DNA from 4 places in the Kitasatospora sp. NPDC057940 genome. Region 4 is predicted to be linked to each of the others. Evidence: riboswitches for the same ligand, from Rfam matches in the RefSeq annotation. Region 4 holds a riboswitch; each other region holds the start of a gene.

The links. Region 4 has a riboswitch for cobalamin ahead of ACFVTF_RS07535 (prenyltransferase/squalene oxidase repeat-containing protein). Riboswitches for the same ligand answer to the same signal wherever they lie in the genome.
Positions count from the first base shown of each region.
Region 1: linked by a shared signal. The riboswitch ahead of ACFVTF_RS24215 (HoxN/HupN/NixA family nickel/cobalt transporter) and the one ahead of ACFVTF_RS07535 (prenyltransferase/squalene oxidase repeat-containing protein) in region 4 are both predicted to bind cobalamin.
Region 2: linked by a shared signal. The riboswitch ahead of ACFVTF_RS35245 (ribonucleoside-diphosphate reductase subunit alpha) and the one ahead of ACFVTF_RS07535 (prenyltransferase/squalene oxidase repeat-containing protein) in region 4 are both predicted to bind cobalamin.
Region 3: linked by a shared signal. The riboswitch ahead of ACFVTF_RS32535 (cobalamin biosynthesis protein) and the one ahead of ACFVTF_RS07535 (prenyltransferase/squalene oxidase repeat-containing protein) in region 4 are both predicted to bind cobalamin.

Region 1 is NZ_JBHVPH010000017.1:61,710-69,214, reverse strand. It holds gene ACFVTF_RS24255 (M24 family metallopeptidase) at 62-1,168, opposite strand; gene rpmF (50S ribosomal protein L32) at 1,259-1,432, opposite strand; gene rpsR (30S ribosomal protein S18) at 1,490-1,726, opposite strand; gene ACFVTF_RS24240 (CobW family GTP-binding protein) at 1,739-2,914, opposite strand; gene rpsN (30S ribosomal protein S14) at 2,911-3,216, opposite strand; gene rpmB (50S ribosomal protein L28) at 3,216-3,452, opposite strand; gene rpmG (50S ribosomal protein L33) at 3,578-3,742, shown strand; gene ACFVTF_RS24220 (type B 50S ribosomal protein L31) at 3,821-4,069, shown strand; gene ACFVTF_RS24215 (HoxN/HupN/NixA family nickel/cobalt transporter) at 4,172-5,287, opposite strand; cobalamin riboswitch at 5,317-5,531, opposite strand; gene ACFVTF_RS24210 (ArsR/SmtB family transcription factor) at 5,613-5,996, shown strand; gene ACFVTF_RS24205 (Fpg/Nei family DNA glycosylase) at 6,016-6,825, opposite strand; gene ACFVTF_RS24200 (AAA family ATPase) at 6,906-7,505, opposite strand, start outside.
Region 2 is NZ_JBHVPH010000039.1:11,431-18,935, reverse strand. It holds gene ACFVTF_RS35245 (ribonucleoside-diphosphate reductase subunit alpha) at 1-1,773, opposite strand, end outside; cobalamin riboswitch at 1,965-2,107, opposite strand; gene ACFVTF_RS35240 (hypothetical protein) at 2,551-3,579, shown strand; gene ACFVTF_RS35235 (glycoside hydrolase family 26 protein) at 3,720-5,174, shown strand; gene ACFVTF_RS35230 (hypothetical protein) at 5,357-6,271, shown strand; gene ACFVTF_RS35225 (glycosyltransferase family 2 protein) at 6,355-7,505, shown strand, end outside.
Region 3 is NZ_JBHVPH010000031.1:15,513-23,017, reverse strand. It holds gene ACFVTF_RS32555 (phosphatidylserine decarboxylase) at 1-385, shown strand, start outside; gene ACFVTF_RS32550 (CDP-alcohol phosphatidyltransferase family protein) at 372-1,250, shown strand; gene ACFVTF_RS32545 (hypothetical protein) at 1,362-2,795, opposite strand; gene ACFVTF_RS32540 (alpha/beta hydrolase family protein) at 3,141-4,253, opposite strand; cobalamin riboswitch at 4,538-4,670, shown strand; gene ACFVTF_RS32535 (cobalamin biosynthesis protein) at 4,778-5,746, shown strand; gene ACFVTF_RS32530 (cobyric acid synthase) at 5,743-7,281, shown strand; gene ACFVTF_RS32525 (putative cobaltochelatase) at 7,278-7,505, shown strand, end outside.
Region 4 is NZ_JBHVPH010000003.1:374,379-381,883, forward strand. It holds gene ACFVTF_RS07525 (CbiQ family ECF transporter T component) at 1-282, opposite strand, end outside; gene ACFVTF_RS07530 (hypothetical protein) at 293-1,507, opposite strand; gene ACFVTF_RS07535 (prenyltransferase/squalene oxidase repeat-containing protein) at 1,504-4,575, opposite strand; cobalamin riboswitch at 4,679-4,809, opposite strand; cobalamin riboswitch at 4,900-4,976, shown strand; gene ACFVTF_RS07540 (hypothetical protein) at 5,188-6,552, shown strand; gene ACFVTF_RS07545 (flagellar hook-length control protein FliK) at 6,670-7,149, opposite strand; gene ACFVTF_RS07550 (peptidase) at 7,169-7,505, opposite strand, start outside.

The DNA.
Region 1 (7,505 bases), on a different contig from region 4:
ATATAGCTGTCAAGGAACCAAGGCTTGCGTCCTGCCGCCGACGGCCGACGGGCGGCCGCGGTCACAGGGCGAGGAGCTCCTTGGTGGTGATGGTGAGCAGCTCGGGCCCGCCCTCCTCTGGGGGGCGCACCACGAGCGTGTCCTCGATCCGGACACCGCCCTTGCCCGGGAGGTGGACCCCTGGGCCGACGGTGACCGGCACGCGGCTGTCCAGTTTACCCATGTCCGACGGACCGAGGCGCGGCGCCTCCCGGATCTCCAGCCCGATGCCGTGGCCCACCGGGTGCGGGGAGGTCTCGGTGTGGCCGGCCGCCTCCAGGATCTGCCGCGCGGCCCGGTCGGGCACGTACTGCTCCACGCCCGGCCCGAGCGCCTCCCGGCCGGCCCGCTGGGCCCGGAACACCAGCCGGTGCAGCTCCACCTGCCAGGGCGCGGGGGCGGCGCCGATCACGAAGGTCCGGGCGGTGGAGACGCCGTAGCCCCGGTACTGGGCGCCCATCACCACGGTGAGGAAGTCGCCCTCCTCCACCCGGCGGTCGGTCGGCTGGTGGGCGGGCTGGCCGGAGTGGCTGCCGGTGCCGACGGACACCGGGTAGGCCGCCCGGTCCGCGCCGTGGTCGATCATCCGGCGTTCCAGCTCCATCGCCAGGTGCCGTTCGGTGCGGCCGACCAGGATCGACTCCAGCAGCTCGCCGAGCGCCTGGTCGGCGATCTCGGCGGCGATCCGCAGGTCGGCGATCTCGTGCTCGTCCTTGACCACCCGCAGCCGCTCGACCACCTGCCCCAGGTCGGCCAGCCGGGCGCCCTCCACCAGGCTCGCCACCGCGCGGTGGCGGCTGACGGTCAGGTCGTGCTCCTCCACCGCGAGGTCCGCCACGCCCAGTCGCGTGGCGGCGGCGGCCGCCGCCAGGGCGGTGTCCGCCGCGGCCGCCACCGGCATCTGGGTGACGTCCGGCGCGATCAGGTGTTCCCCGGTGTCGTCCGCCGGCAGATCGTCCGGCACTGCCAGCAGCACCCGCTCCCGGGTCAGCAGCAGCGTCGCCCCGCAGGGCGCGCAGCCCGTCAGATACCGCACGTTCGCCGCCCGGGTGATCAGCGCCGCATCGGCCCCGGCCGCACTGCAGTGCTCCCTCACCCGCTCCCGCCGACCCGCGTACGCATCAGACATGCGTCGAGCCTACGAACCCCCACTCCGATCCGCCCGCCGAGAACCCCCGACAGGGCGCGACCCCACCCCCGCACGCCCCCTCCGTGGTCGCTACGCCCCCTCCGGGTCGATCAGGCCGCGGCGGTAGGCGGGGACCAGGTTCTGGGGGACGAGCAGTTCGCGGCCGTTGAGGGTGATCGGGACGAGCTTCGGGGCCTTGCCCTTCCACTGGGCCCGGCGGTGCCGGGTGTTGCTGCGGGACGTCTTGCGCTTGGGGACGGCCATCGGGGGCTCCTTGTCGGCTGGTGACGGGGCGGTGACGGTGGTGACGGTGGTCGTGGTTTACCGGGTGGCGCCGGCGGCGTACGGGAGGAGGGCCATCTCGCGGGCGTTCTTGACGGCCCTGGCCACGGCGCGCTGCTGCTGGACGGTGAGCCGGGTGACGCGGCGGCTCCGGATCTTGCCGCGGTCGGAGACGAAGCGCCTCAGCAGGTCGGTGTCCTTGTAGTCGATGTACTCGATGCCGGCCGCGAACAACGGGTTCGGCCGGTCCTTGGGCGGGTTCGATCGCTTACGCACAGTGACGGCTCCTCAGTGAACGGGGTCGAGCAGGTCCCGGAAGGCGTCCGGCAGGGCCTTCCAGCCGGGTTCGCCGGCGGCGAGTTCGGCGTCGGTGAGCAGACAGGAGTCGAGCAGCCCGGTGACGCCGTCGACGTCCAGGCCCTCCGCGGTGAAGCTGAGCTGCTGCACCCGGTCGCCGTGCAGCGGGTGCCAGTCGAGGGCCGCGGCGGCCCGGCGGGCGGGCGGGTAGAGCTCCCAGGCGGCGTCGGGCAGGGAGGTGAGCCAGGGCCCGCACTCCTCGACGGCGAGGTTGGCCCCCGCGGCGTCCCAGGCCAGCATCAGGTCGGGCCGGTTGGCCAGCCAGAAGCGGCCGCGGCTGCGCTGGGCGGCGGGGACGAGCAGTTCCAGCGCCCGGTGCAGCCGCTCGGGGTGCAACGGGCGGCGGCGCTCCCAGACCAGCGTGGTGACGCCGGCCTCGTCGCTCTCCTGCGGGAGCAGCGCGATCGCCGGGTTGACCCGGTCGCGGGCGGCGGCGACGTCGAAGCCGCCGAGGGCGGCCCGGGTGAGCGCGCCGGTGCCGAGCCGGACGACCCGGGCGGTGGGGTGGAGCTGGCGGAGCAGCGCGAGCCCGGGCGTGTGCGCCGTCGCGCGCGGGACGGCGAGGGTGGTGGCGTACTCGACCTGGTGGGCGAGCGCCTCCGCGCGGGTCCGCTGGTCCTGGCGGGCGGTGTGCTCGCCGTGCTCCACCAGGTCGTCGGAGACCGAGAGTTCGCCGACCAGCCGGTCCGGGTCGACGGCCGTGACCACGCCCGCGAGTTCGACGGCGTCCTCCAGGTGGCGGCCGTCCGCCTCTCCCCCGGCGATCACCTCGACGGCCGGGTGCGGGTCGCTGCCACCCCACAGTTCGACGATCGCGAGCCCGTACCGGCCTTCGTCGGCGATCCGCAGCAGTCGCGGCAGCAGGTCCTCGCGCAGGGCGCAGCAGGGGCAGTCGTTCACCAGCGGGACGTCGGCGGCGTCGAACCCGCCTCCGGTGTCGCGCAGTTCGCGGTGGACGACGCCCTGCGAGGCGTCCCGCAGGTCGTGGTGGAGGACCACCGCGTCCACCGCGGCCGCCGCCAACTCCAGGACGGCGGCGCGGCGCCGGTCGGCGTGCAGTCCGGCGACGACCACCACGGGCAGCTTGATCCCGTCCACGCCGCTCACCAGCTGGCCTTGCGGACGCCGGGCAGGTGGCCGGCGTGGGCGTGGACGCGCAGGTTGACCCGGGAGAGGCCGAAGGCGCGCAGGTAGCCGCGGGGGCGGCCGTCGACGGCGTCGCGGTTGCGGATCCGGGTGGCGCTGGCGTCGCGGGGCTGGCGGGCGAGTTCGGCCTGGGCGGCGGCGCGTTCGGCGGGGGCGGTGCCGGGGTGGGCGATGACCCGCTTGAGCTCGGCGCGGCGCTCGGCGTACCGGGCCACGACGGCGCGGCGCCGCTCGTTCTTGGCGATCTTGCTCTGCTTGGCCATCAGACCTTCCCCCCTCGGGCGCGGATGCGGGCGACGGCGGCCTCGATGCCGATCGTGTCGATGGTGCGGATGCCCTTGGCGCTGAGGGTGAGCCGGACGTACCGGCCCTCGCCGGGCAGCCAGTAGCGCTTGTGCTGGATGTTGGGGTCGAAGCGGCGGCGGGTGCGGCGGTGCGAGTGTGAGATCGCGTTGCCGAATCCGGGTCGGCGGCCGGTGAGTTGGCAGTGGGCGGACATGGGTGCTCCCTGGCGTCCGGGAATGGGCAGGACGGAGCTCACGTTACACCAGATGAAAATGACTTCCATTTCGATGTACGGTTTCGTCCCAGCCCCGAACACCCCGCCAACCCGGGAGGACACCCATGGCCCGCAGTGAACTGCGCCCCGTCATCAAGCTCCGCTCCACCGCCGGCACCGGCTACACGTACGTGACCCGCAAGAACCGCCGCAACGACCCGGACCGGATGGTCCTGCGCAAGTACGACCCGGTCGCGCGCCGGCACGTCGACTTCCGCGAAGAGCGCTGAACCCCGCCCGCCCGAGCCGAACCCCACCCGAGCCGAACCCCGCCAGCCAGCCCACCAGCCCGCCCGAAGGAGCCCGCCATGAAGCCCGGCATCCACCCCGCCTACCGCCCCGTCGTCTTCCGCGACAAGGTCGGCGGCCTCGCCTTCCTCACCCGGTCGACCGTCACCAGCGACCGCACCGTCGAGTGGGAGGACGGCAACACCTACCCGGTGATCGACGTCGAGACCTCCTCGGCCAGCCACCCCTTCTACACCGGCCAGTCCCGCGTCATGGACACCGCCGGCCGGGTCGAGCGGTTCCGCCGGCGCTACGGCGACCGGCACTGACCGGCAACGCCCCGCAGCGACGAAACGGCGCCCCCCCCCGGGATCCCGGGGGAGGCGCCGTCGCTGCTCGCTGTTCGCTGCCGTCGCTGATCGCGGCCGTCGCTACTCGGCGGCCGCCCAGCGTTTCTCCACCCGGGCCAGCTTCCAGTAGGCGATCGCCGCGGCCCAGACCACCACGAACAGCCCGGCGATCGCGTAGCCGACGTTGTCCAGCGAGATGCCCGCGATCCAGCCGGTGACCGGGTCGGTCAGATCGAGCTTCTCGTGCAGCACGCCGACCAGTTCGATGGTGCCGATGACGAAGGCCACCGCGATCGACAGCCCAGTGATCGTCAGGTTGTAGTACACCTTCCGGACCGGGTTGGCGAAGGCCCACTGGTACGCGAAGTTCATGAACGTCCCGTCCAGGGTGTCGAACAGGCTCATCCCGGCCGCGAACAGCAGCGGCAGGCAGACGATCGCGTACCAGGGCAGCCCGGCCGCCGCGCCCGACCCGGCCATCACCATCAGGGTGACCTCGGTCGCGGTGTCGAAGCCCAGCCCCAGCACCATGCCCACCGGGAACATCTGCCCGGGCCGGGTGATCGACCGGGTCGCCCGGTTCAGCACCCGGGCCATGAAGCCGCGCGAGTTGAGGTGCTCCTCCAGCTGCGCCTCGTCGTACGACCCGGCCCGCATCGCCCGGAACACCTTGAGTATGCCGAGCAGCGCGGCCAGGTTGAGCGCGCCGATCAGGTAGAGGAACGCGCCGGAGGCCGTCGTGCCGACCATCCCGAGCCACTTGTGGGTGGTCGAGTCGTCGTCCATCAGCGTGCTGGCCAGCTGCGCGCCGCCCGCCACCAGGGCGGCCATCAGCACCACCATCGAGGAGTGCCCGAGGGCGAACCAGAAGCCGACCGAGACCGGCCGCTTGCCGTCCGCCATCAGCTTGCGGGTGGTGTTGTCGATCACCGCGATGTGGTCGGCGTCGAAGGCGTGCCGCATGCCGAGGGTGTACGCGGTGATCCCGAGGCCCACCCCGAAGACCTGGGTGCCGACCGCGTAGTTGTGGGGCGCGACCAGGAAGATGAGCGTCCCGAAGGCCACCACGTGCATGGCCAGGATCACCCCCATCAGCCCGGCCGTACGGACGGTGTCCTCGCGCTTCCAGCGGAACGTGGGCAGCACGGACGGTGTCGCCGGTGCCTCGGCAGCCGCGGCGGTTTCGGGCAAGGTCATTCGGGTCACGCTCCAGCACCTCGTGGAAACACTTCGTGAGATGCCGTGGCCGGTCTCCTGGCTTACGGGGGTCCCGTACCCGCCTTCCCAGGTGCGCGAGGCTCCCAGTGGCGTCGTGGGTACGGACGTCTCTCCATCGTCGACGATCACGATGGCCCGATCACAGTGGCGAGGGCCGCTCCGGACTGGGACCCCTGAGGATCCGTCACCGGTCTTCCCGAGCACCACGGCGGGGAACACCGTAGGGGCCAGGACCCACCCTTGCAAGGCTGCGTACCTGCGCAGGTGTCCAGGATCACAGGCCCCCTCCTGCAACAATGTGCGCATGCATCTCGTACCGGCCGACCGCGCGGGCCACCGCACCATCGACGGACACCGGGTCTGCGAGGCCATCGCCGCGATCGGCGACCCCGCGCACGTCCGCACCTGGGCCGAGCGGTTCTCCCTGCTCGCCGACCCCGGGCGGCTCGCCCTCCTGCTCGCCCTCCACCGGGCCGGCCCGCTCGCCGTCTCCGACCTCGCCGTCGCCACCGGCATGCGCGACCCCGCCGTGTCCCAGGCCCTGCGGCTGCTCCGCACCGCGGGCGTGGTCGCCGGGGACAAGGACGGACGGGTCGTGCGCTACCGGCTCGTGGACGAGGCCCTGCGCCCCCTCCTCGACGCGTGCGCCGCCGCCGAACACCACGAGCCCAGCACGGCCGTCGGCTGACCGGCCGGACAGTGCCCGGTCAGGCCGCCTGGCAGGCGGGGCACCAGAAGAGGTTGCGCGCGGCGTGCTGCTCCGTCCGGACGTCGGTGCCGCAGACCAGGCAGGGCATCGCGGCCCGCCGGTAGACGTACACCTCACCGCCGTGGTCGTCGACGCGCGGCGGGCGGCCCATCGCCTCGGGGGTGTGCTCGGGGCGGACGGTGTCGATCCGGCCCGCGCCGACGCCCTCGTGCATCAGGGCGACCAGGTCGGCCCAGATCGCGTCCCACTCGGCCCGGGTGAGGTCGCGGCCGGCGCGGTGCGGGTTGATCCCGTGGCGGAACAGCACCTCGGCCCGGTAGACGTTGCCCACCCCGGCCAGCACCTTCTGGTCCATCAGCAGCGCGGCGACGGTCGTCCGGCTGGCCGATATCCGGCGCCAGGCGGCCTGCGGGTCGGCGTCGGCGCGCAGCGGGTCGGGGCCCAGCCGGGCCGCGACGGCGGCCTTCTCCGCATCGGTGACCAGCGCGCAGGTGTTGGGCCCGCGCAGGTCGGCGTAGCCGTCGTCGTTGGCCAGCCGCAGCCGGACCAGGCCGACCGGCTCGGGCGCGGGCCCGGTGCCGAAGGCGAAGCCGCCGTAGAGGCCGAGGTGGACGTGCACCCAGGCGCCCTCCTCGAAGCCGAGGAACAGGTGCTTGCCGACGGCTTCGGCCGCGGTGAGCAGCTGCCCGTCGATGGCCTTGGCCTCGTCGGCGAACCGGCCCTGCGGGCTGGACACCTCGACCGGGCGGCCGCCGAAGGCCTTCCGGTTCTCGGCGGCGAGGCGGTGGATGATGTGGCCTTCCGGCACGGGCGTCAGCTCCCCCGGGGTGGTTCGACAGGACCCGCACATCATCGCAGCCGGTACCGACACCGCCGGATCGTCGCAGGTCAGCGCACCGGCATGCCCATCAGCCGGGCCAGGATGACGCGGTCCAGCTCGGCGGCGGTGCCGGCCACGTCCAGGTACGAGTTGTCGATGATCGGCAGCCCGGAGTTGTACCAGCCCGCCATCCGGCCGTGGATCCGCGCCACCTCCTCGTCACCGAGCCGCCGGGTGCCGCCGCGCCGGGCGTTGCGGTGCAGCACGGAGTCCAGGCTGGGCAGCAGCACGACCGGGATCATGCCGGGGCCGATGTGCCGCTTCCAGCCGCCGAGGCCGATGGCCGGGCGGTCCGGGAAGACGGCGTCGTCGATGATGCAGGAGATGCCGTTGGCCAGGTAGTTGCGGCAGGCGAAGCCGCAGGTGCGGCGGGCCAGCCGGTACTGCGCCTCGGAGGCGTTGTTCCAGCCGGACTGCGGGTTGGCGAAGCCGGACTGCACCCACTCGCGGACGTCGTCCAGGCTGATGTGCGCGGTCGGGCTGGGCCGGCGCTCGGCCCAGTACCGGGCGACGGTGGTCTTGCCCGCCCCGGCCGGGCCGATCAGCAGCACGGCGATCGGGCTGGTGGGCGCGTGCCGCTGCGGCGGGTGGGCGGGGAGTTGCACGGG
Region 2 (7,505 bases), on a different contig from region 4:
GTCGGCCCACTGCGGGGCGGCCGTCGGGAAGTGGTCGATGTGCAGCTCGCCGCGGGCGGCGCGGGTCTCGCCGTAGGCCTCGTGGCGGCCCAGCTGCTCGGCCAGGTCGGCGGAGCGCTCGTACGCGGTGAGCATGATGCGCTCGGCGATGAGGGTGGACAGCCGCGCGGCCTCGGCGGAGTCGAAGTCGATCCGCAGCTTGAAGAAGACGTCCTGGAGGCCCATCACGCCGAGGCCGACCGGGCGCCAGCGGGAGTTGGAGGTGCCGGCCTCGGTGGTCGGGTAGAAGTTGATGTCCACCACGCGGTCGAGGAACGTCACGGCGGTGCGGACGGTGGCGTCGAGGCGCTCCCAGTCCATGGCGCCGAGCAGGTCGTCGACGGAGGCCCCCGGGGCGACGTGGGCGCCGAGGTTGACCGAGCCGAGGTTGCAGACGGCGGTCTCGGAGTCGTCCGTGACCTCCAGGATCTCGGTGCACAGGTTCGAGGAGTGCACCGTGCGGCCGGGGAGCGCGGTCTGGTTGGCGGCGCGGTTGGAGGCGTCCTTGAAGGTCATCCAGCCGTTGCCGGTCTGTGCCAGGGTGCGCATCATCCGGGCGTACAGGGTCTGCGCGGGGATGGTGCGCACGGCCTTGCCGGCCAGCTCGGCCTTGCGGTAGGCCTCGTCGAAGTCGGAGCCCCACAGGTCGACGAGCTCGGGCACGTCGGCGGGGGAGAACAGCGACCAGTCCTCGTTGGCGTTGACCCGGCGCATGAACTCGTCCGGGATCCAGTGCGCCAGGTTGAGGTTGTGGGTGCGCCGCGCCTCCTCGCCGGTGTTGTCGCGGAGCTCCAGGAACTCCTCGATGTCGGCGTGCCAGGTCTCCAGGTAGACGCAGGCCGCGCCCTTGCGGCGGCCGCCCTGGTTGACGGCGGCGACCGAGGAGTCGAGGGTGCGCAGGAACGGGACGATGCCGTTGGACTTGCCGTTGGTGCCGCGGATCAGGCTGCCGCGCGAGCGGATGCGCGAGTAGGACAGGCCGATGCCGCCGGCGTGCTTGGACAGCCGGGCGATCTGCGCGTAGCGGTTGTAGATCGAGTCCAGGTTGTCCAGCGGGGAGTCGAGCAGGTAGCAGCTCGACATCTGCGGGTGCCGGGTGCCGGAGTTGAACAGGGTCGGCGAGGAGGTCAGGTACTCCAGCCGGCTCATCAGGCCGTACAGCTCGGCGACCTCGCGCACCGACTGCTCGCTGTCGCCGACCGCCAGGCCGCAGGCGACGCGGAGCAGGAAGTGCTGCGGGGTCTCGATGACCTTGCGGGTGATCGGGTGGCGCAGCAGGTAGCGGGACTGCACGGTGCGCAGGCCGAAGTACTCGAAGCGGTCGTCGCCGTGGGCGTCGATCAGCGCGTCCAGGGCGGCGGCGTGCTTGGCGACGAAGGCGGCGGTGGTGTCGCCGATCAGGCCCTCGGCGTGGCCGACGGCGATCGAGGCGGCGAAGGAGCGCGAGCCCTGGCTGTTCGCCTCGTCGACGATCTCCAGGGCGAGCAGCCGGGCGGCGAGCTTCGAGTACTGGGGGTCCTCGGCGATCATCGACGCGGCGGCGTCCACGGCCAGCCCGCGCAGCTCGGCGAAGTCCGAGCCGGCGTGGCGGCCGCGCAGCGCGGCGGCGGCGACATGGCCGGGGTCCACCTGGGGGAGATCGACGCTGCGGTCGGTGAGCAGCCGAAGGAGCGCGCCACCGGGGTCGGAGACCGTCGGGTCGGTGGGGGCGGGGCCGGTGCCCTGGGCGGGCAGGGTGGCTGAGGCAGCGGTGGTCAAGGCGCTCTCTCCTGGCGGCGATCGGCGGTGGTGCTCGGGGGGTACCGGGCCGTTCGGGGCAGGGGAGCACGGCACGTACGCAGGAAGCGTCGCGCGACAGTGGCGTCCCCGGCCCGCCCGCGAGGCCCGGAAGGTGGTTCTCGTGCTGGCGCGGCCTCTGCGGGAGGGCCCGTGCGCACACCGTCGGCAGGTACTCGGACTCGCGGTGCGGCTGCTGGAGCCGCCCGCTCACCGCTGCGGGGCAGTCCCGGATTCGCACCGGGTTCCCCTGCATCGACAGCAGGATTGAGCATACATCTAGTGGTGTCTCTCTGATGCGACCCCACATGTAGTACGGCGCGGTGTGTCGGAGCGATAACCGGGGGTGCCGGGAGGAGGCGGGTCGTGGCCTTGGGGCGCCTCGGATCCGGGCTCCCGGCGCCCCGATTCCGAGCCCCTGGCGCCCTGATTCCGGGCCCCGTCGTCCTGGTTTCGATACGGAACGGTCACCGGGCGGACCGGTTGCCGGGGGCATGCCCTACGATCTGGGCGCATGAGCGGGCGAAGCGCCGAGGGGCGCGTTTCGCGAAGCGATCATCGAGCGAAGCGAGGGGGCGCGTGAGCGACGGAACTGGCGCACCCGGGCAGGGTCCGCAGGGAACGCCTCCCACCGGGCCGGGAGGCGCGCACGGTCAGCAGCCGCCGGTGGTGCCCGGTCCGGTGTTGCCGCCGAGCGGGGGCTTCGGGCCGCCGCCGGCCTCGTACGGGCCCCCGGTGCCGCCCGCGCCGCCGGTGGCGCAGCCCGGTCCGCCGGGGCAGCCTCCGCTGCCGCAGCCGGGGCAGCAGTGGCAGCCGAACCCCCAGGCGTACCCCCAGCAGCACCCGCAGGCACACTCCCAGCCGCATCCCCAGCAGCACCCGCAGTCGTACCCGCAGCCCCAGGCGCCGCAGCGCTCCGAGCCGAACTGGGAGGCGCTGGCGGACCGCAACGCGGCGGACGGCAAGCGCCGCCGCCGGCTGCGGGCCCTCGGCGTGGCGGTCGGGGTCGTCGTGGTCGGCGGACTGATCGCGGGCGGGGCGGTGCTGCTGACGAAGGGCGGCGACGACAAGCCGGTCGCCGGGCCGGTCACCTCGGCCTCCAGCCGGCCGTCCTCCGCCGCATCGGGTGCCGCCCAGAGCGCCGCGCCCAGTGCCGCCGCGACCCCGGGCGGGAACCCGTCCGGCACCCCGGGCGGCGCGCCGGACGACCCGTCGAAGCCGATCTGGGAGGCCGCCACCGACCCGGCGCCGCAGGACGCGGGGGCACTGTTCTCCGCGCTCCAGGTGACGGTCAACGGCGCCACCTGGAACCGGACCTTCGTCTCGCTGGACTCGCCCTGCTGGGACGGGAACTCGACGACCGGCGGGCTCGGCAAGGTCCTCGGTGACCAAGGCTGCCAGAAGGTGCTCCGGGCGACCTACGTCTCCGGCGACAGCGCGGTGACCGTCGGTGTGGCGGTCTTCGACCACAAGATCCAGGCCGAGACCTCGATGAAGAGCTACACCGGCCACCTCAAGGGCGCCGTCGCGCCGGGCGCGCCGGCCTTCTGCGCCACCCCGGGCTGCACCAACACGCACAACACCCTGGGCCGGTACGCCTACTTCACGGTCGAGGGCTCGGCGAAGGGCGGCGACGCCGCCGACTCCGCCGCCACCGCGGCGGCCGCCGGCTTCGGCGAGCACGTGAAGGGCCAGCTGCTCCAGCGCGCCAAGGCCGCAGCCGCGGCCGCGCCGGGGGCGCCGGGGGCCGCCGCGGCCGGCTGATCCGCCGTGACACCCCGGCACCGGCGGGTTCGCTCGCCGGTGCCGGGGGAGTGTGGCAGGCTCTCGGGGCAGTCATTCGCACGAGTGTTCCGGTTGTGTCCGCCTGGGCCGGTGCCGGCGAGCAACCGGAGGAGCGGTCCGTGGCCCTGCCCAGAGCCCTGCGCGGCAAGCCCGCCGTCCTGGCCGCGGCCGGGGTCGTGGTGGCCGCGGGCGCCGTGGCGCTGTTGCAGCGCGACGGCCGGGCCGACGGCGAACGGCCCGCCCGCGTCCCGGTGACGGTCGGCCTCCCCGGCCGCACCCTGCCGCCGGAGGTCGGCCGGGACCTGCTCGCCCGGGACCCGCAGGCCTCGCCGAACGCCCGGGCCGTCCAGCAGCTGCTCGCCGACCTGGAGGGCCGGGCCCGCACCGGGCAGAGCGGCGGGACGGTGATCGGCCAGCACGTCGAGGCGCACAACGAGCGCAACAACCCCGAGTACGGCGACTACCGCGGCACCAAGCAGGTCGGCTACTACTACAAGAAGGCCGCCGACCTCACCGGCAAGCTGCCCGGCTTCGTCGAGACCGACCTCGGCCCCGGCTACGGCCAGACCGGCTGGGGCGTCGGCGACCCGCGCTCCTACTCGGCCGGACGGTGGCCCACCTGCCGGCCCGGCTGGCAGTACACCGACGACGCCGTCGACCTGCTCTCCGCCGTCTGGTCCGGTCACCCGCGCGCCGACGACGGCACGTACGGCACGGCCGGCGTCCAGCGCAACTGCGACGGCACCACCACCGAACTGCCCGACAACGGCGGGGGGCCGGCCGGGATCGTCGGCATGTCCTTCCACCAGCCCTACCCCGGTTCGGACGTCAAGTCCTTCGAGCAGGTGCTCTGTTCGAACTCCCCGGCCGCGAAGGACAAGGGCTGGTTCGGCCGGGTCGTCGACAGCGCGCACGACACGCCCGAGTACCGCGCGCTGATGACCGACCTGTCCTACCTGGCCGACCACCTGGAGTACCTGGCCGCCCACGACGTGCCGGTGCTGCTGCGCCCGTACCACGAGATGAACGTGCAGGACTGCTCCCGCAGGTTCTGGTGGTCGGGCCAGAAGCCGGCCGACTACCAGGCGCTGTGGCGGATCACCTACCGCTACCTGGTGGAGACCAGGGGCCTGCACAACCTGCTGTTCGTCTGGACGCCGGTGTCCTGGGACGGAGCCCCCGGCGCGGACCCGTGGGACTACTACCCGGGCTCGCAGTACGTCGACGTGGTCGGGGTGGACGACTACAGCGGCAGCCCCGCGCACCCGATCGGCACCGGCGAGGTGTGGACCAAGCGGTACTACGACGGGCTCGCCGGCTACGACAAGCCGCGGATCCTGGCCGAGTCCTTCGCCGTCCCGGTCAACTCCCGCCAGCCGGACACGCTGCGGCGCACGCCCTGGACGATCTGGACGGTCTGGGGGCAGTCGCTCACCTCGGACAACCTGACGCCGGATCAGCCGCGCAACTCCGGCGCGGACGTCAACGCCACCTACCACAGCCCGCTGGCGCTCACCGGCGGCGCCGGGCCGTTCGGCGCGAACGTCGACTGGGGTGGCCTGCACGTTCGTTGAGCCGTTCCGCAGGTCCGCCGAGCGGCCCCGCAGGCCCGTCGAACCGGGCGCCGTGAGGTGCGCTACAGCGCCGAATTCCCTTGAACGGCTGGAATACCGTGTCCGTTGTGCCGTGTGGCATCCTGTGGCGGCGAAGCCGAGGGGCTGACGCCGGGACGGGCCCGGCGGGGCGGGGGTGCGGGATGGGACAGGTGCGTGCGATGCGCGCGGCCGGCGGCATCGCCGTCGGCTGGGGCGCGGTGCTGCTCGCTTGGGCGGCGTACAACTGCTTCGGCCAGGTCGGGTTCGCGACCTACCTCAAAGGCATCTTCTACTACGGCGGCACCTCGGTGGACGCCGAGACCGGCAGCCTCAACTACGGCCTGATCTACCTGCTTTCGGGAATCCTGCTGCTGCGCGGGCGCGGCTGGGCGCTCGGGGTGGCGGCCGGCGTCGCGCTGGTCGAGGGGTACAACCGGGTGCGCAGCCTGACCGGCGCGCTGCTGGACAAGCCGCAGCGGGAGTGGTTCACCAGCACCACCGAGGGCGGGCTCAAGCTTGCGACCTTCGCGCTCGGCGTGGCCGTCACCGCGGCGCTGATCCTGCTGCTGGCCCGGCTGAAGTGGCGGGAGCAGCGGGCACCGGAGGCCGCCGCGGCGCCGGGCGGCCAGGTGCACTGGTCGCTGCTGCAGACGATCCCGGCCGAGCCGGCCCCGGGCCGGCAGCCGTTCCAGCAGCCGCCGTTCCAGCACCAGCCCGCCTGGCCGCAGCAACAGCAGCAGCAGCAACAGCAACAGCAGCAGGCCGCCTGGCCGGCGCAGCCGCCGTTCCAGCAGCAGCCGCAGCCCGCGTGGCCGCAGCAGCCCCCGACCCCGCAGCCGCAGTCGCAACCCACTGCCTGGCCGCAGCCGGCGCCGGCCCAGCCTTCGCAGCCGGTGCCGTACGCGCAGCAGCAGCAGCCCGCCCAGCCGGCCCCGCACCCGTCGACGCTCGCCCAGCAGCCGTGGCCCGCCGCGCCGCCGGTGACGCCCGGTCCGGTCGCCCCCGGCCCGGTCGTGCCCCCGGCCGACCGCCCGCCGGCCGACCGCCCGCCGCAGGACCGCCCGCCGCAGGCCTGAACCTCCGCAGCCCCGGACCGCCCACGAACGACCCGGCTCCTGCAAGGGATCGGCCGGACACCAGACGAGGAGCGACTTTCGCCATGCCATCGACAGCCCCCGCACGGACGGTGCTCACCACGTCCCGCGAGGCCGCCCGGCTCGCCGAGCGACAGATGTCGTGGAAGCCCCGGGTCCTCCCGTTCTACTTCTCCTTCACGGTCATCTTCGCCTTCTCGGTCTGGGCCTACGTGCCCAACCCCACCCCGCTCGGCTGGACGATCACCATCCTGTGGGGGATGCCGGTGTTCGGCGTCCTGATCGGCTTCCAGGGCGTGCTGATGGTCCGCCGCCGGCTGCGCCAGGTGAGCCGGATGACGCCGGCCGTGCCGGTCGAGGACGACTTCCTGATCGTGCTGGTGCCGACCATCGGCCGCCACGACACCTATCCGGCGCTGGAGCGCTCGGTGCTCTCGTACGTCGAGCACCTGCCGGCCTACTTCCCGTGGATGCGGGTGGACGTCCTCACCGAGGAGGGCTGCGCGGCCGCCGAGAAGATCGACGGGCTGGCCGCCCGCAACCCGCTGATCCGGGTGGTGACCGTGCCGAAGGCCTACGAGACGGCCAACGGCACCAAGTTCAAGGCCCGCGCCAACCACTACTCGCACGAGCTGCGGATCGAGGAGGGCGAGGCCGAGGACGACGTCTGGGTGCTGCACATGGACGACGACACCGGCGTCGGCCCGGACACCGCCGCCGCCGTCGCGCAGTTCGTCAACCGGCAGCGCCGGGCCGGGGACGACGCCAAGCACATGGCGCAGGGCATCCTGACGTACCCGCGGGAGAACGCCGTCTCCACCTTCACCTGGCTCGCCGACGCGATCCGCCCGGCCGACGACATCGCCCGCTTCCGCGCGATGACCGGCACCGGCACCCCGATCGCCGGCGTGCACGGCGAACTGCTCCTGATGCGTTCCTCGGTGGAGGCCACCATCGGCTGGGACTTCGGCCCGAAGACCATCGTCGAGGACGCCCAGATGGCGCTGAACTTCTGCCAGCGCTACCCGGGCCGCAGCGACTGGTTCAACGGGCGCTGCTACGGCGCCTCGCCGGCCGGCGTCAAGGACTTCCTCAAGCAGCGCGAGCGCTGGGCCTGGGGCCTGGTCGCGCTCTGCTTCAACAGGACGATCCCGCTGCGGTACCGGCTGTTCATCGGGATGGGCATGGTCAGCTGGGTGCTCGGCCCGCTCCAGCA
Region 3 (7,505 bases), on a different contig from region 4:
GGACGGCCGCACCCGGGTCGCGATCTTCATGAGCCCGCTCAACGTCCACGTCAACCGCGCGCCCCTGCCCGGCACGGTGACGTCGGTCGAGCACGTCGCGGGCGGCTTCGTCCCCGCGTTCAACAAGGACAGCGACCAGAACGAGCGGGTCGTCTGGCACTTCGACACCGAGCTCGGCGACATCGAGATGGTGCAGATCGCGGGGGCCGTGGCCCGTCGCATCGTGCCGTACGTCGCCGCCGGTACCAAGGTCGAGCAGGGCGACCGGATCGGTCTGATCCGGTTCGGCTCCCGGGTCGACACCTACCTGCCGGCCGGCGTCGAGGTCGGCGTCGAGGTCGGCCAGAAGACCACAGCCGGGGTGACGCGCCTTGACCGTGACTGATCCTGAGACAATCGTCGGCCTGGACGACGAGGAGACGGCCCTGCGCCGTCGCCGCTGGGCGCGCGACCGCGAGCTGCGCGCCCCGCGCTCTCCCCAGCACCTGTCCACCGCCGACTTCCTGACCCTGGGGAACGCCGTCTGCGGCTTCCTGGCGATCTACTCGATCACCACCGGGGTCCTCGTCCCGCACATCACCAACCCGGACGCCGCACCCGACCGGCACAGCGCCGCCACCGCGGTCACGCTGCTGCTCATCGGCTCCATGTGCGACCTCTTCGACGGGCTGGTGGCGCGCAAGCTCCGTTCCTCCGCCCTCGGAGCGGAACTGGACAACCTGGCCGACCTGATCAGCTTCGGCATCGCGCCGGCCTACTTCGTCGCCGTCTGGGGCATGGTCTCGCAGGGCTCCAACAGCAAGCTCTCGGCGCTCATCGCGATCACCGTCCTGCTCGCGGTCGTCCTGCGGCTCGCCCGCTTCTCCGCCGTCAAGATGCGGCCCGGGGTGTTCCAGGGCATGCCCTGCCCGATGGGCGCGATGACGGTGATCGCCATCGTGCTGCTCGACCCGCCGTTCCTGCCCGGTCTGCTCGCCATCTTCGGCGCCGCGTACCTCATGGTCAGCCGGATCGAGTACCCCAAGCCCCAGGGGCTGCTGGCCACCGCCACGCTGTGCTGGATCGTCGTCTCGATCGGCTGCCTCGCAGCCTGGGCGACCGGCCTGCCCGGTGGCGACGCGCTGATGCACGTCGGCGCCTTCGCCCAGATCACGCTCGCCGCGATGGCCCCGCTGCTGGTCATCCGGCGCAAGGTCGGACAGAAGGTCGGCGACGTCCGCGCCAGGCGGGCGGAGTCCCGCCTCGGCTGAGTCGTTCCCGTACGCGAGAGGGGCCCGGATCCAGTCGGATCCGGGCCCCTCTTCGTTGTGCTCGCTCTTCGGCGGGCTCGTTCTTCGGCGCTCGCTCTTCGGCCGGTCCTGCTAGGCGCCGCCGGTGTGCACGCTGAACGCCGAGCGGCGGGCCGCCCGCGCCACGCCCGGATCCGGGTGCACGCCCGAGACCGCCGTCAGCACCGAGGCCGCCCGCGGGTGCCCCGACTGCCGGGCCCGGGCGAACAGCCGCACCGGATCGCCCGCCGCGGCGCCCTCGACGTGGCCCACCAGCAGCTCCGTCTCGCCGTGGTCCAGCACCGCCGCCGCCGTGTCCACCCACAGCCAGGCCGCGTCCTCCGCCCCCAGCACGTCCGCCGGCGAAACGCCCTCGTCCGAGCGCTCCGCCAGCCACAGCAGCGCGTACGGGCGCAGCACCGGCTCGTCCACCGAGGCCCGCACCGCCTGCTCGGCCGGGCCGCCGGCCACCCGCAGCGCCTCGAAGGCCAGTCCGCGCACCAGCGCGTCGTCCCCCTGCGCCGCGTCCAGCAGCTCCGCCACCGCCCGATCGGCCGGACGGGCCGCCACCCAGGCGCGGAACTCGGCCCGCGCCGGGCCCGGCGAGTAGTCCGCGCAGGCGTTCAGCAGCTCGAAGGCGCTCTGCTCGATGTGCCCGGCCGCGGTCTGCGCGACCGTGCAGATCTCCTCCAGCTTCGCCCGCACCGCCCAGTGGCCCAGCGGCGACAGTTCGGCGGCCTCGTCCCTGCGGACCACGGCCCCGACGGCCGCCAGGCCGTCCAGCATCCAGTCCAGGACCGCGGCCACGTCCGCCGGCGACGGCGGGGTGTCGATCTGCGGCTCCCGGCACGTGCCGCGCACCGCCGAGACCGCCGAGGCGGCGTGCGGCACGGGCGACAGGCCCGAACCGTCCGCGCCACCCACCCGGCGCTCGTCCAGCCCCCGGCGCAGCAGCTCCAGCAGTTCGCCGTCCGACACCGGACCGGCCACCAGGTGCAGGAACGACAGCAGCTGCGGCGCCTGGTCCACCGCCTGGCCGGCCAGCACCGCGAACACGCCCCGCAGGGCGGCGGGCGGCACCGGGGCCAGCAGCGTCCAGGCGTCGAACAGCGCCGACCAGCCGCGGACCACCGCCTCGTCGTCGTGCTCCCAGGCGTGCAGGCGCCAACCCGGGACCGCACCGCCGTCCCTGGCCTCCACCAGGCCGACCAGCAGCGCCTGCCCCCACGCCTTGGCGGCGGCGCCGACCGTCATGGCCAGCGCCCGACCCGCCGCACGGGCGTCATCGGGCAGCAGCTCGCCCCGCTTGTCGACCTCTTCCAGGTCCCCCGCCCAGCGGGCGATCCGGACGGCGTCCACCAGCATCCGGCGGGCCAGCGGCGCCAGCTCGGCCGGCGCGGGGAAGCCCTCCGGTACGGGAACCCTCCCCCGACCGGGCGCCGCAGCGGGCCCTCGTCGGCGGGGTACCCCGGCCCCGCCCGGCTTGCCGGCGGCGGGCCGGTGGGCCGTACCGGGGAGACGGGTCACCGTCGCACCAGTACCGATCGTCGGAGGGAGCGGGGCATCACGGTCGCGCGGATTCCGAGACGTCACGTCGAGCAGTCTTCCCCTTGTACCGGCCTTCTGTCACATCCGGTTGGCTGTACGGACGGGCGGCCGTCGACGGCACCTCCCCAAGATCGGGCAACAATCGGGCAACAGAGGCAAACCGCCTGGCCGGAAACAGGTGGCGGGGTCATGCCATCCCGGCGCAACCCTTGCGGCGACGGTCGCGCTACTCGCCCGGACGATCACGCTCCGTGGCTGACGGGTGAGGTCCGGCTTTCGTACAGAGGCCCTGTCGGTGCGACTTCCCGCGCGGGGGGGCTGGGTTCAGAGAAGGGGGGTGAGCCAGCGGCGGAGGAGTTCGGTGTAGTGGGTGGGGGCGGAGTTCCAGAGGGTGGCGTGGTCGGCGCCCGGGAAGGGCCGGAGGCTGACCATGCCGGGGCGCGCGGCGGCGAGGCGCTCGGCGGCGCGGAAGGGGGCGATCTGATCGTCGGGGCTGTGCAGGAGGAGGGTGGGGACGCGCAGGTCGGCACCCTCCGCGATGCGGCTGAAGTCGGCGAGGTCGACGCCGGTGCGGCCCTCGGCGGCGAGGGCGCCGAGCTCGGCGGCGGCGCCGGTGTAGCCGGCCCGGGCGGCGCCGCGGCGGGCGGTGGCGGGCAGGTCGAGGACCGGCGAGTCCAGGACGAGGCCGCTGACGGCATGGGCCCAGGCCGAACGGGCGGCCGTCTGGAGGGCCATGGTGGCGCCGAGGGACCAGCCGTACAGGATGACCCGGCCGGCGCCGCTGTCGAGGGCGAGCCGGACCGCCGACTCGACGTCGCGCCACTCGGTCTCGCCGAAGTGGCCGAGCCCGTCCGGCGAGGCGGGGGCGCCCTGGTCGCCCCGGTAGGTGACGACGAGGGCGGGCAGGGCGAGGCGGTCGAGGACGGGGAGGACCGGGAGGGTCTGCTGCCGGTCGGCGCCGGGGCCGTGGACGAGGATCACCCAGGTGCCGCGTTTGCCGGCGAGGCGCCAGGCGGGGAGGGCGCCGAGTTCGCCGTCGGCGGCGGTGTCGGTGAAGGGGAGGCCGAGCGCCTCGGTGGGGTCGCCGAGGTGGACACGGGGGGTGAAGCGGACCTCGGTGCCGGGGGTGAGGGTGCCCCGGTCGGCGCGGACGAGGCGGCGGGTGACGCCGTGCTCGTCGCTGTGCAGGACGTCCTCGACGACGGCGTGGCCGTGGTCGTCCCATTCCACGGCCCAGCGGCCGGGGCGCAGGCTCTCGGGGCGGCGGTTGAAGGTGATCCGGCCCGCGGCGAGGCTCCGCACCAGGACGGGGCCGGACTCCCGGGCGGCGCTCGCCGGGTGGACCAGCCGTTCGGAGGCCCGACGGCCGATCACCAGGACGGCGGCCCCGGCGCCGACGACGGCGGCCGCCACGACGGCCGCGGTTCCCCAACGCATATCGCTCCCCGCTCTGCTGGTCTTGGACCGGACGGTGTCCGGGCGGTGTTCGGACGGTGTTCGGGCACCAGTTCACCGGGGGGCCGCGCGGGCGGCCACCGGGCTGGGCCGTCCGGGGCACGGCGGGGCGCCGGGCGGGGCGGGCGACAGGCGGGCGGTCCTCTGGCGGGGCGGGCGGATCGGAGGTGGCGACGGGGCTCCGAGGTGTGACCAACCCCTCCGTGACCTCGGTTGACTCCCGGTTCGGCCGCGTGATGGGATCCTGGGGCCAAACGGAGGCATGCAGAGGAAGCCGGTGCGAGTCCGGCGCGGTCCCGCCACTGTCACCGGGGAGCACGCTCGGAACATCGCCACGGCGGGCCGTCAGAAGCCGCTGGAAGGCCCGGGGGTGCGTCCGACCCGGAAGCCAGGAGACTCTCGCCCCCGGTACGTCGATCCAGGGCGCGGACCCTGAGTGAGGACACGCACGCGATGCAGGCTGCCCCGCCCCGCCGGACCCCACGCGGCCTTCCGCCGAACCCGCCGTGCGCCCGCTGACCCGCGCCGCCGCGTTCGCGCTCGGCGCCGTCGCGGGCTTCGCCGCGGACGCCCGCTTCGCCGACCCCCGGCGCGGCCACCCGGTGGCCGTCTTCGGTAGTGCGGCGACCCGGCTGGAGCGGCGGGTGTGGCAGGACGACCGGGTGGCCGGCGCCGGGTACACGGCACTGTGCGTGGGCGCGGTCGCGGCCGGCGCGGTGGCCCTGGACCGTACGGTGGGCCGGCGTCCGCCGGGCCGGGCCGCACTGGCGGCCGCCGCGACCTGGACGGTGCTGGGCGGCACCTCGCTGACCCGGGAGGCGCGCACCATCGGCCGGTCGCTGGCCACCGGCGACCTGACAGCCGCGCGGGAGCGGCTGCCGCACCTGTGCGGGCGGGACCCGAGCGCGCTGGACGGGCCTCAGATCGCCCGCGCGGTGGTCGAGTCGGTGGCCGAGAACACGGCGGACGCCGTGGTGAACGCGCTGGTCTGGGGCACCCTGGCGGGCACCCCTGGGCTGCTGGCGTTCCGCGCGGTGAACACGCTGGACGCGATGGTCGGCCACCGCTCGCCGCGGTACGCCCGGTTCGGCTGGGCCTCGGCCCGGCTGGACGACGTGGCGGGCTGGCCGGGCGCCCGGCTGACGGCACTGCTCACGGTGGCCGCCGCGCCGCAGCCGAAAACGGCCTGGCGGGTCTGGCGGCGGGACGGTTCGGCGCACCCGAGCCCGAACGCGGGCCAGGCGGAGGCGGCCTTCGCGGGCGCGGTGGGCGTCCGGCTGGGCGGGACCCTCCAGTACGGGGAACGGGTGGAGCACCGGCCGGTGCTCGGCGCGGAGTTGCGGCCGGTGACGGTGGACGACATCGAGCGGGCCTGCGTGCTCTCCCGGCGGGTGGGCGCGCTGGCCCTGGGTACGACGGTCGCGGGGCACGTCGCGCTGCGCTTGCTGACGACACGGTGGAGGGGAAGGGCATGAGCAACGCACTGCTGGTCGCCGGGACGACCTCGGACGCGGGCAAGAGCGTGGTGACCGCGGGCATCTGCCGCTGGCTGGCCCGGCAGGGGGTGCGGGTCGCGCCGTTCAAGGCGCAGAACATGTCGCTGAACTCCTTCGTCACCGCCGACGGCGCCGAGATCGGCCGGGCGCAGGCGATGCAGGCGCAGGCGGCCCGGGTGGAGCCGGAGGCGGCGATGAACCCGGTGCTGCTGAAGCCGGGCGCGGACGGCCGCAGCCAGGTGGTGCTGCTGGGCCGGCCGGTCGCCGAGGTGGGCGCGCTGGACTACCGCGAGCGCAAGCCCGTCCTGCTGGAACGGTCGCTGGAGTGCCTGGCGGACCTGCGCCGCCGCTACGAGGTGGTGGTCTGCGAGGGCGCCGGCTCGCCCGCCGAGATCAACCTGCGGGACCGGGACATCGCCAACATGGGCCTGGCGACGGCCGCCGGGCTGCCGGTGGTGGTGGTCGGGGACATCGACCGCGGCGGCGTCTTCGCGGCGATGTACGGGACGCTGGCGCTGCTGTCGGCGGAGGACCAGCGGCACGTGGCCGGCTGGTTCGTCAACAAGTTCCGCGGCGACGCGCGGCTGCTGGCGCCCGGCCTGGACATGCTGCACGGACTGACCGGCCGTCCGGTGCTGGGCACCCTGCCGATGCTGCCGGGCCTGTGGCTGGACGCCGAGGACTCGCTGGACCTGTCCACGGTGGTGGACCGGGTCGACGGCCGCGGCCCGCTCGGGGCGGACGTGCTGCGGGTGGCCGTGGTGCGCTTCCCCCGGCTGTCGAACTTCACCGACCTGGACGCGCTGGCCCAGGAGCCCGGCGTGCTGGTGCGCTGGGTGACCCGGCCGGAGGAACTGGCCGACGCCGACCTGGTGGTGCTGCCCGGCACCCGGGCCACCGTGGCCGACCTGGCCTGGCTGCGCGAACGCGGCCTGGAGCCGGCGCTGAAGGCGCGGGCGGCGGCCGGGCTGCCGGTCCTCGGGGTGTGCGGCGGCTACCAGATGCTGGCGCGCGGGATCGAGGACGAGGTGGAGTCCCGGGCCGGCTCGGTCGAGGGCCTGGGCCTGCTGCCGACGCACGTCCGGTTCGGCGTCGAGAAGGTGCTGGCGCGGCCGGTCGGCACGGCGTACGGGCAGCGGGTCGAGGGGTACGAGATCCACCACGGGGTGGTGGCCGTGGAGGGGGGCGAACCGTTCTTCTCCGATGACGACGGGCACGGCCTGGACGGCTGCCGGGTCGGCCCGGTGTGGGGCACGACCTGGCACGGCGCGCTGGAGAACGACGGCTTCCGCCGTGAACTCCTGCGCGAGGTCGCCGCGTTGTCGGGCCGGGCGTTCGTGCCGGCGCCGGACACCTCGTTCGCCGAGGCGCGCGAGGCCCGGCTGGACCGGCTGGGCGACCTGATCGAGGAGCACGCCGACACCGACGCGCTGTGGAAGCTGATCGAGGGCGGGGTGCCGGCGGCAGGATCGCTGCCGTTCCTGGCGCCCGGGGCACCTGGGGAGTATGCATGAGTGACGTCCGCTATCCGTTCACCGCGATCGTCGGCATGCCCGACCTGCGGCTCGGACTGCTGCTCAACGCGGTCTCGCCGGCCGTGGGCGGCGTACTGGTGCGCGGCGAGAAGGGCACCGCGAAGTCGACCATGGTGCGCGCGCTGGCCGGCCTGCTGCCGACCCTCGCGGCCGTCGACGGCTGCCGGTTCGCCTGCGACCCGGCCGCACCGGACCCGCAGTGC
Region 4 (7,505 bases):
CAGGGCCAGCCACAGGTAGTAGGTGAACCCGCGCGCCCACGGGGCCTCGGTCCGGCGGGCGGTGACCACGTAGCCGAGCACGGCGAGGACGAGCAGGAGCAGCAGCGGGTTGGTGGTGCGGCTGGCCGCCGTCGCCAGGGCCAGCGCCCAGGTCCACCAGGCCAGCGGGTGCAGGTTCCGGGGGCTGCGCCGGCTACCGGCGTCGCGTCCGGGGGCGGGCTTCGGCTTCGGGGTGGGCTTCGGTCTGGGCTTCGGGGGGCCGGCGGCGTGCTGGTCGGGCATGGTCACCGGATCACTCGGCCCGGCGGCGGCGCCGTCGCGCGACGACCACGGTGGCCGCGCCCAGCACCCCCACGAGGGCGGTCGCGATGACGGCGGGGACCATCGACCCGGAGTCGTGCGGGGCGTCGGCCACCGGGTTGGCGTCCACCACGCCGCCGGGCACGGCGGGGGTGGGCGTCGGCGCGTCCGCTGCCTCGACCGTCTGCGGGGTCGGCTGATCGCTCGGGGTGTCGGTCGGCGGCGCGGTGGACGGCTCGACCGGCACCGGTGTGGCGGGCTCGGGCGTCGACGCGGGCGCTCCGGGCGGGGTGATGCCGTCCTCGGGGGTGGCGGCGGCGCCGGGCCCCGGGGTGGTGGCGGGCGTGGGCGGACGGGCTCCGCCCGCCGGGGGCTTGGCGGGGGCCGGGGCCCGGCCCGATCCGGTGCCACCGGCCGTGCCGGTGCCGCCGGTGCCGCCGCTGTTGCTGCCGGTTCCGCCTGTGTTTCCGGTGCTGCCAGTGCTGCCGGTGCTGCCGGTGCTGCCGCTCGAACCGGTACCGGTGCCGTTGCCGCCGGTCGTGCCCGTGCCGCCCGTTGACCCGCCGCCGGAGACGGCGGAACCGCCGGAGCCTCCCGTGGTGCCCTGGCCGGGGTCGGCGGGCTGCCCGCCGGGGCTGTCGTTGTGCGCGCGAACGCTGTCCGGCGAGAAGCCCGGCCGCCCCTCGGTGCCCTCGACGTTGGTGCCGCCGAAGATCCAGAGGTCGACGCTGCCGGGCTTCGGCTGGTAGCTCATCGCGCCGAGCTGGCTGTAGGACCACTCGTTCTGCCCCGGATCGGCGTGCCAGTACGACCAGTAGGCCGTGGCCGGGGGCGTCAGGACGCACTTCTCCTGGTCCGGGGCCGGGAACTGCTTGCCGCCCTGGAAGCCGCTGTAGCCGATCCGGCAGATGAACGCCGGACCGTCGTGGCCGGTTCCGGTGGTCTTCCAGCCGCCCTGGTTGAGCAGGGTGAAGCCGGTGGTCGGGGTGGTCCCGCAGGAGCGCAGCAGCGGGCCGCCCCACTTGCTGAAGTCCACGGCGAGCACCACGCCGGAGGTGGTGGTGCACTGGTCGATCGGCAGCGGCGCCGCGGACGCCGGGGCGGTGCCCACGGCGACGCCGCCGAACGCGAGGGCGAAGGTCAGGGCCGCCGCCCCGGACAGCCGGCCGAGCCGGCCACCGAGCCGACCACCGAGTCCCCGGCTCACCGGTGACGCCCCGGGGCGGCCGCGGTGCGGCGCCGGGCGACGAGGACGGCCGCTGCGCCGAGCGCGGTCAGCGCACCCGCGCCCGCCGTCAGCGCCAGGGCCTGGGTACCGGTGCCGGCCAGGCTGCCGGAACCGGTCTGCGCCGCCACACCACCGGCGGGGGCGACGGCGCCACCGCCATCGCCTCCGGCCGGAGCGTCGATGCCGCCGGCCGACCAGGTGGTCGAACCGTCGCCGGTCGAGGAAGCGGCGGTGTCCGAGGGCCCAGCCGTCGTGGGCGAGCCCGTCGGGCTCGGCGTGCCCGTGGGCGCGTTGGTCGGCGTGTTCGTGGGCGTGTTCGTGGGCGTGCCGGTCGGGGTGCTGGTCGGCGTACCGGTGGGCGTGCTCGTGGGAGTACCGGTGGGCGTGCTCGTCGGCGTGCCCGTCGGGGTCGCCGTCCCGGTGGACGTCGGGGTCGGCGTCGGCGTCGACGTTCCCCCGAGGTCCCGGAACAGCGTGCCGAAGGAGATCCCGGTGGCACCGCCGAGCACCTGCGTGGACGCGCGGACGTCCGAGCCCGGCTGCCCGGCGGAGGCCACGTTGAACCCGCCGTCGCCGTTCTGCTGGCCCGCGAGGAAGTCGCGCGCCTTGGCGATCTGGGCGCCGTACGTGGACTGGCGCAGCGTCATGCCCTGGATGGCGAGCGCGGCCGAGTTGGTCGAGTCGCCGGCCGCGCCCGGGAAGCCGCCGTCGGGCAGCTGCCGCGCGGCGAGCCAGCCGAGGCCCTTGTCCACCGCCCCCGCGGCCTCGTCGCCCGGTACGAGGGCGAGGGCCATGACGGCCATCGCCGTGCTGTCCACGTCGGAGTCGCCGGTGGCGGGGATCAGGCTCGGCCAGGAGCCGTCCGGGTGCTGGAGGCCCTTCAGGTAGGCGATCGCGGGAGCGGCGTTCGTCGAGTCCCCGGCCCGGAGCTGGGCCATGATGCCGAGCCCCTGGGAGAACACCGAGGTGGCGTAGGTGTAGTTGCCGGGCGCCGCGCAGCCGGTGTTCTGGTCGGCCTTGGTGCACACGAGGGCGGCCAGGGCGGCGATCAGGTCGTGGCCGCCGAAGGCGCGCGGGTTGCGGCCGACCGCCTCGGCGAGCAGCGCCTCCTTCCCGATCGAGCCGCCGCCCGCGTACTCGGTGCCGATGCCGGTCCAGTCGTTGACGGTGCGCTCGCCGGCGTCCTTGCCCGGCTGGTCCAGGAAGTCGACGATCCTGCGCAGCGCGGCGTCGTCGGTGCCGGTGGCCGCGAGGGCGTAGGCGCCGTCGATGGTGAGGCCGAAGTCGGCGAAGGCCGGGAAGCCCTCGTAGTAGCGGCCGTTGATCAGGCGGGACGGGTCGGTGAGGTAGGCGCTGCCCTTGGCGGCGTCGGGGGCCCTCCCGGCGGGCAGGGTCGGCGGCGTGCCGGCGGGCGTGGTGGGCGTCGTCGGGGTGGTGGCGGGCGTGGTGACGGGAGTGGTGGCGGGCGTCGTCGGCGGCGTGCCGACGTCCGGGTTGTGCCGGACGCTGGTGAGGTCGGTGCCGGTCAGGGCCAGGATCGCCTGCTCGGTGGCCGCCGGGTCCGGGTCGGTGGTCGACGCGTCGGGGCCGAAGCCGCCGTCCGTGCCCTGCCGGGCGGCGAGCCAGGCCGTGGCGGCGGTTCGGCGGGTGTCCTGCCCGGTGGCCCTGAACGCCTGGGCCGCGCTCGCGGTGCTGATGGTGTCGCCGGGGGCGCCGAGGTACGGGAGGAGGGATCCGTCGGCCTGCTGTCCGGCCGCGAGCTGGTCCGAAGCCTTCTTCGCGGCCGTCTCGTACCCGGGCGCCGCACGCAGGGCGAGCGCCGCGAGGCCGGTGGTGAGCGGGTCGGACTCGCAGTGCTCGCCGGCGACGATCATCGATCCGGCCACCCCGCCGTCGGCGCACTGGAGCGCCGTGAAGCGGGCGAGCGTCGGGGCGGGTGGCGTGACGCCGGCGCGCTGGAGGGCGATGACGCCGAGGGACTGGACCCACGGCGAGGCCGCGCCGAGGAAGTCCCCGGCGGCGGTGCACTTGCCGTTCTCCCCCGCCGCCGCGCAGACGTGGCCGGTGAGCGCGGCGATCAGGTCCCGGCCGCCGAAGGCCTGGGGATCGCCACCGGTGCTCTCGGCGACGAGGGCCAGCAGTGCGGCGGCCCTCGCATCGGGCCGGCCGGCCGGACCGTCGGGATACAGGAAGGCGTCGGTGTGGGCGGCGAGGAAGGCGACCGTCCTGCGCAGCGCCGGGTCCTGCGTGCCGGCGGCGGCGAGGGCGATGGCGGTGAGGGCGGTCCGGGGGTAGTCCGGCCCCTCGACGGCCCAGTTCTCCATGTGGTCGCCGCCGACGAGCTGACGGGCCAGCCAGGCCGCGGCGGCCGCCGGGTCACCGGTGGCGGACGGCCCGGTCGGGGTCGGGGTCGGAGTCGACGTCGGACTCGGGGTCGCCGAGGGCGACAGCGAGGCGGACGGCGAAGCCGACGAGCCGCCGCTCTTCGCCCTCACGGAGTCCGGTGTGAAGCCCGGTGCCCCGCTGGTGCCGCCGATGTCGGTGCCGCCGTACACCCAGGCCTCGACCTCGCCGGGCCTGGGCTTCTGCGTCCCGGCGCCGAACCGGCTGTAGGACCAGGCCTGTTGGCCGGGTTCGGCGATCCAGTACGACCAGTACGCGGTGGCCTGCGGGGTGTTGACGCAGGGTTCCTCGGCCGGCGTCGGGTACTGGGTACCGCTGTTGAAGGTCCCGGTTCCGAGGCGGCAGATGAAGGCGGGTCCGTCGTGCTCGGTTCCGGTGGTGGTGAAGCCGGCGGCGTGCAGCAGGTTCATCCCGGTCGTGGGGTGGGCGTCGCAGCCCCGGACGACGCCGCCGCCCCAGTGGGTGAAGTCGACGGCGACGATCGCGCCCGTCGTCGCCGTGCACTGCTCGATCGGGTCGGCGGCCGCGGTGCCGGGGCGCCCGAACAGGACGCTTCCGCAGGCGGCGACCGCGACAGCACCGGCGACCACCAAGGAGGCGAGGTCCCGGTTCCTGTGACGTGTGCGACTGCTGCTGACCCTCACGACGACTCCCTGGTCGGTCGACGCAGGACGCAACGGCGCAGCCGACGGCCCCCTGGGCAGGGGCCGTCCGGACCGCGTCGTAGTCCGCGACGACGCAAGTGCTCTGTGAACAGGCCCCCGATCCAGGCATTCCGGCTCACCCACCACAGGTGGGTCCACGGTTGCGGGTCAGCGCCGGAGTTGGACCGGCTTCCCCTGAATGCCGAGGGCAAAAAATCGGTTCATCAGACCACGCCGGTCGAAGGGGAGTCAACGGGTCGTCATATCGACTACGTCACCTCGTGGGCCGGTGCGCCGTGCGGTAGCGTCCGCGGTGGCCGAGCGGGGGAACCCGGTGCGAATCCGGGGCTGACGCGCAGCGGTGTGGGGTGGCGATCGCGCCGCCCTGAGCCCGAATGCCCACCCGGCCACGCACCATGGCGAAAGCCGGCCCACGCGATCCGGGCGGCGACCGCTCCGGCAGTCGCGCGCCCTCCAACGGACGCCGGAGCTCCGGGGCAGGGTCGGCGCCCGCCACCCCAAGGAGCCTGTCCCGTGTCCCTCCTCGCCCCCTCGCGGACCACCCCCTCGCGGACCACCCCTGCCCGCGCCGCCTCCGCCGCCACCGTCGCTCTGACGGCCGGCGCACTCCTGCTCTCCGCCGTCCCCGCCCACGCGACGGCCAGCCCGACCCAGATAGCCACCTCGAAGAGCACCGGCGTCACCTACCTGAAGTCGCTCCAGGCCGCCGACGGCAGCTACGTCACCGGCGGCGGGCTCTCCAACGAGTGGGCGTTCAGCGCACTCGCGGCCGCCGGCACGGCCGCCGCGGACGTCACCCCCGGCGGCGACCCCACCAAGAACGCCCGCCTGGTGTACCGCGGCCAACTCGCCGCCCCCGGCTGGCCGAGCGCCTCGCCGGTCGTCACGGACTACGAGCGCGGCATCCTCAACGCCTACGCCGCCGGCATCGACCCCGCCCGGGTCGGCCCGGGCCGCAACCTCGTCGCCGACCTCGCCGCCTACTGGCAGACCGCCGAACCCGGCTACTACGGCCCGTCCGCCAACTTCAACGGCACCGTCTTCGGCCTCCTCGCCCTCGCGGGCGCCAGGACCCAGGCCGGTGGCCCGCGCGTCCCGCAGCCGCTGCTCGACGCCTCCGTCACGGCGGTGCGCGCCAACCAGCACAACGACGGCGGCTGGAACTTCAGCAAGGCCGCCGGCGACCCGAACGCCCTCGCCCAGGGCAGCGACATCGACATGACCGGCGCCGCCATGGCCTCGCTCTGCACCGGGGGCGTCCCCGCCACCGACCCGGCGATCGTCGCCGCCAAGAACTTCCTCAAGGGCAAGCTCACCGCCTCCGGCGCCTTCAGCGCCATGTTCGGCGTCAACACCGACTCCAACGGCTGGGCCGTCTCCGGCCTCAACGCCTGCGGCATCAACCCTCAGGGCGCCGACTTCACCAGCGGCACCGGCAAGAGCCCCGTCGACTTCCTGATCGCCCAGCAGTTCAAGCCCGGCGGCGGCTTCAAGTACCTGCCCACCGACACCGCCCCGTCCCCCTACGCCTCCGTCGACGGCCTGCGCGCCGTCGCCGGCGCCGGCTTCACCGCCACCCCGCCGGCCCCGACCACCGCCGGCGAGCCCGCCTGGGCCACCACCAGCGCCTTCGTCCCCGGCACCGCCGCCAGGCTCGCGCTGGTCGTCGACGACGGCACCGGCGCGCCCAAGGTCTGCGCCGTCACCCTCACCCCGACCGCCACCACCGCGACCCTCGGCGACGTCCTCGACGCCGCCGGATCCGCGACCCCCGCCGGCTGCGTCACCGCCGTCGCCCCGTCCTCCGGCACCGGCGCCGTCACCGCGATCAACGGCACCACCAACAGCGGCTCCGCCACCTGGCAGGTCAGCCTGGACGGCACCACCGCCACCGCCGCCACCCGGGCCACCACCGTCCACCTCGGCGACACCGTCTCGCTCCGCTACGGCAACTGATCCGGGGTCCTGCTCGGACACCCCGTCCCGAGCGGCGTCCGCACCGTCCGAAGCCTGAAGCGCCGGTGCCCCGGCCCCCCTTCCGGAGGGGCCGGGGCACCGGGGGGTCGCCGGAGGTCAGGGCGCGGTGACGCCCGGCTGGGCGCCGGCGCCGAAGGACCAGCCCTCGACGTCGCCGGGTGCCGGGTTGTAGCTGCCCGCGCCCAGGTTGCTGTACGACCAGGGGCCGCCGTGCTGGGCGTGCCAGTACGACCAGTAGGCGCTGCCGGTGGGGTTGGTGCAGGTCGTCGGCAGGGCGTTGATGGTGCAGACGAAGCCCGGGTAGCGCGGGTGGAAGGTGTACGCGAACCCGGCGCCGGTCAGCGCGGCCAGGCCGCTGGCCGGGTCGCCGGGTGCGCAGCCGGTCTGGATGCCGCCGCCGACGGCGGTGAAGTCGACCACGACGGTGACACCGGTGGTGCCGTCGCAGGCGGCGGCCTGCGCCTTCGGGGCCTGGACGGCGGAGACGCCGAGCAGGCCGGCGGTGAGGGCAGCGGCGGCGGCGATCGAGCCGAGGGTGCGGCGGGCCGGGCGCGCGGGCGCCGGGGTGTCGGTCATCGGAGCTCTCCTCGCGGGGTCAGCGGGTGGTCGCCGGGCAGGCCGGCACGGGCGCGTCCGGGCGGGCACCGGCGGCGGAGAGGGTGGCCAGCGGGGTGCCGGCCAGGCCGAGGACGGCCTGCGCGGTGGCCCGGGCGCCGGTGGCCGGGTTGAAGCCGGTCGCGTCGTAGGCGACCGCCCCGCGCACCGCCGGGTCGGTGGCGCAGCCCTGCTGGAGCTTGACCAGGCTGCTCCAGCCCTTGAGGCCGGCCACGAAGCGTCCGCCGGCCAGCAGCGCCTGCGTGGCGAGGCCGGTGGTGTTGGCGTTGGACGCGGCGGCCCCGGCGGCCGAGAAGCCGCCGTCGGCGTTCTGGTGG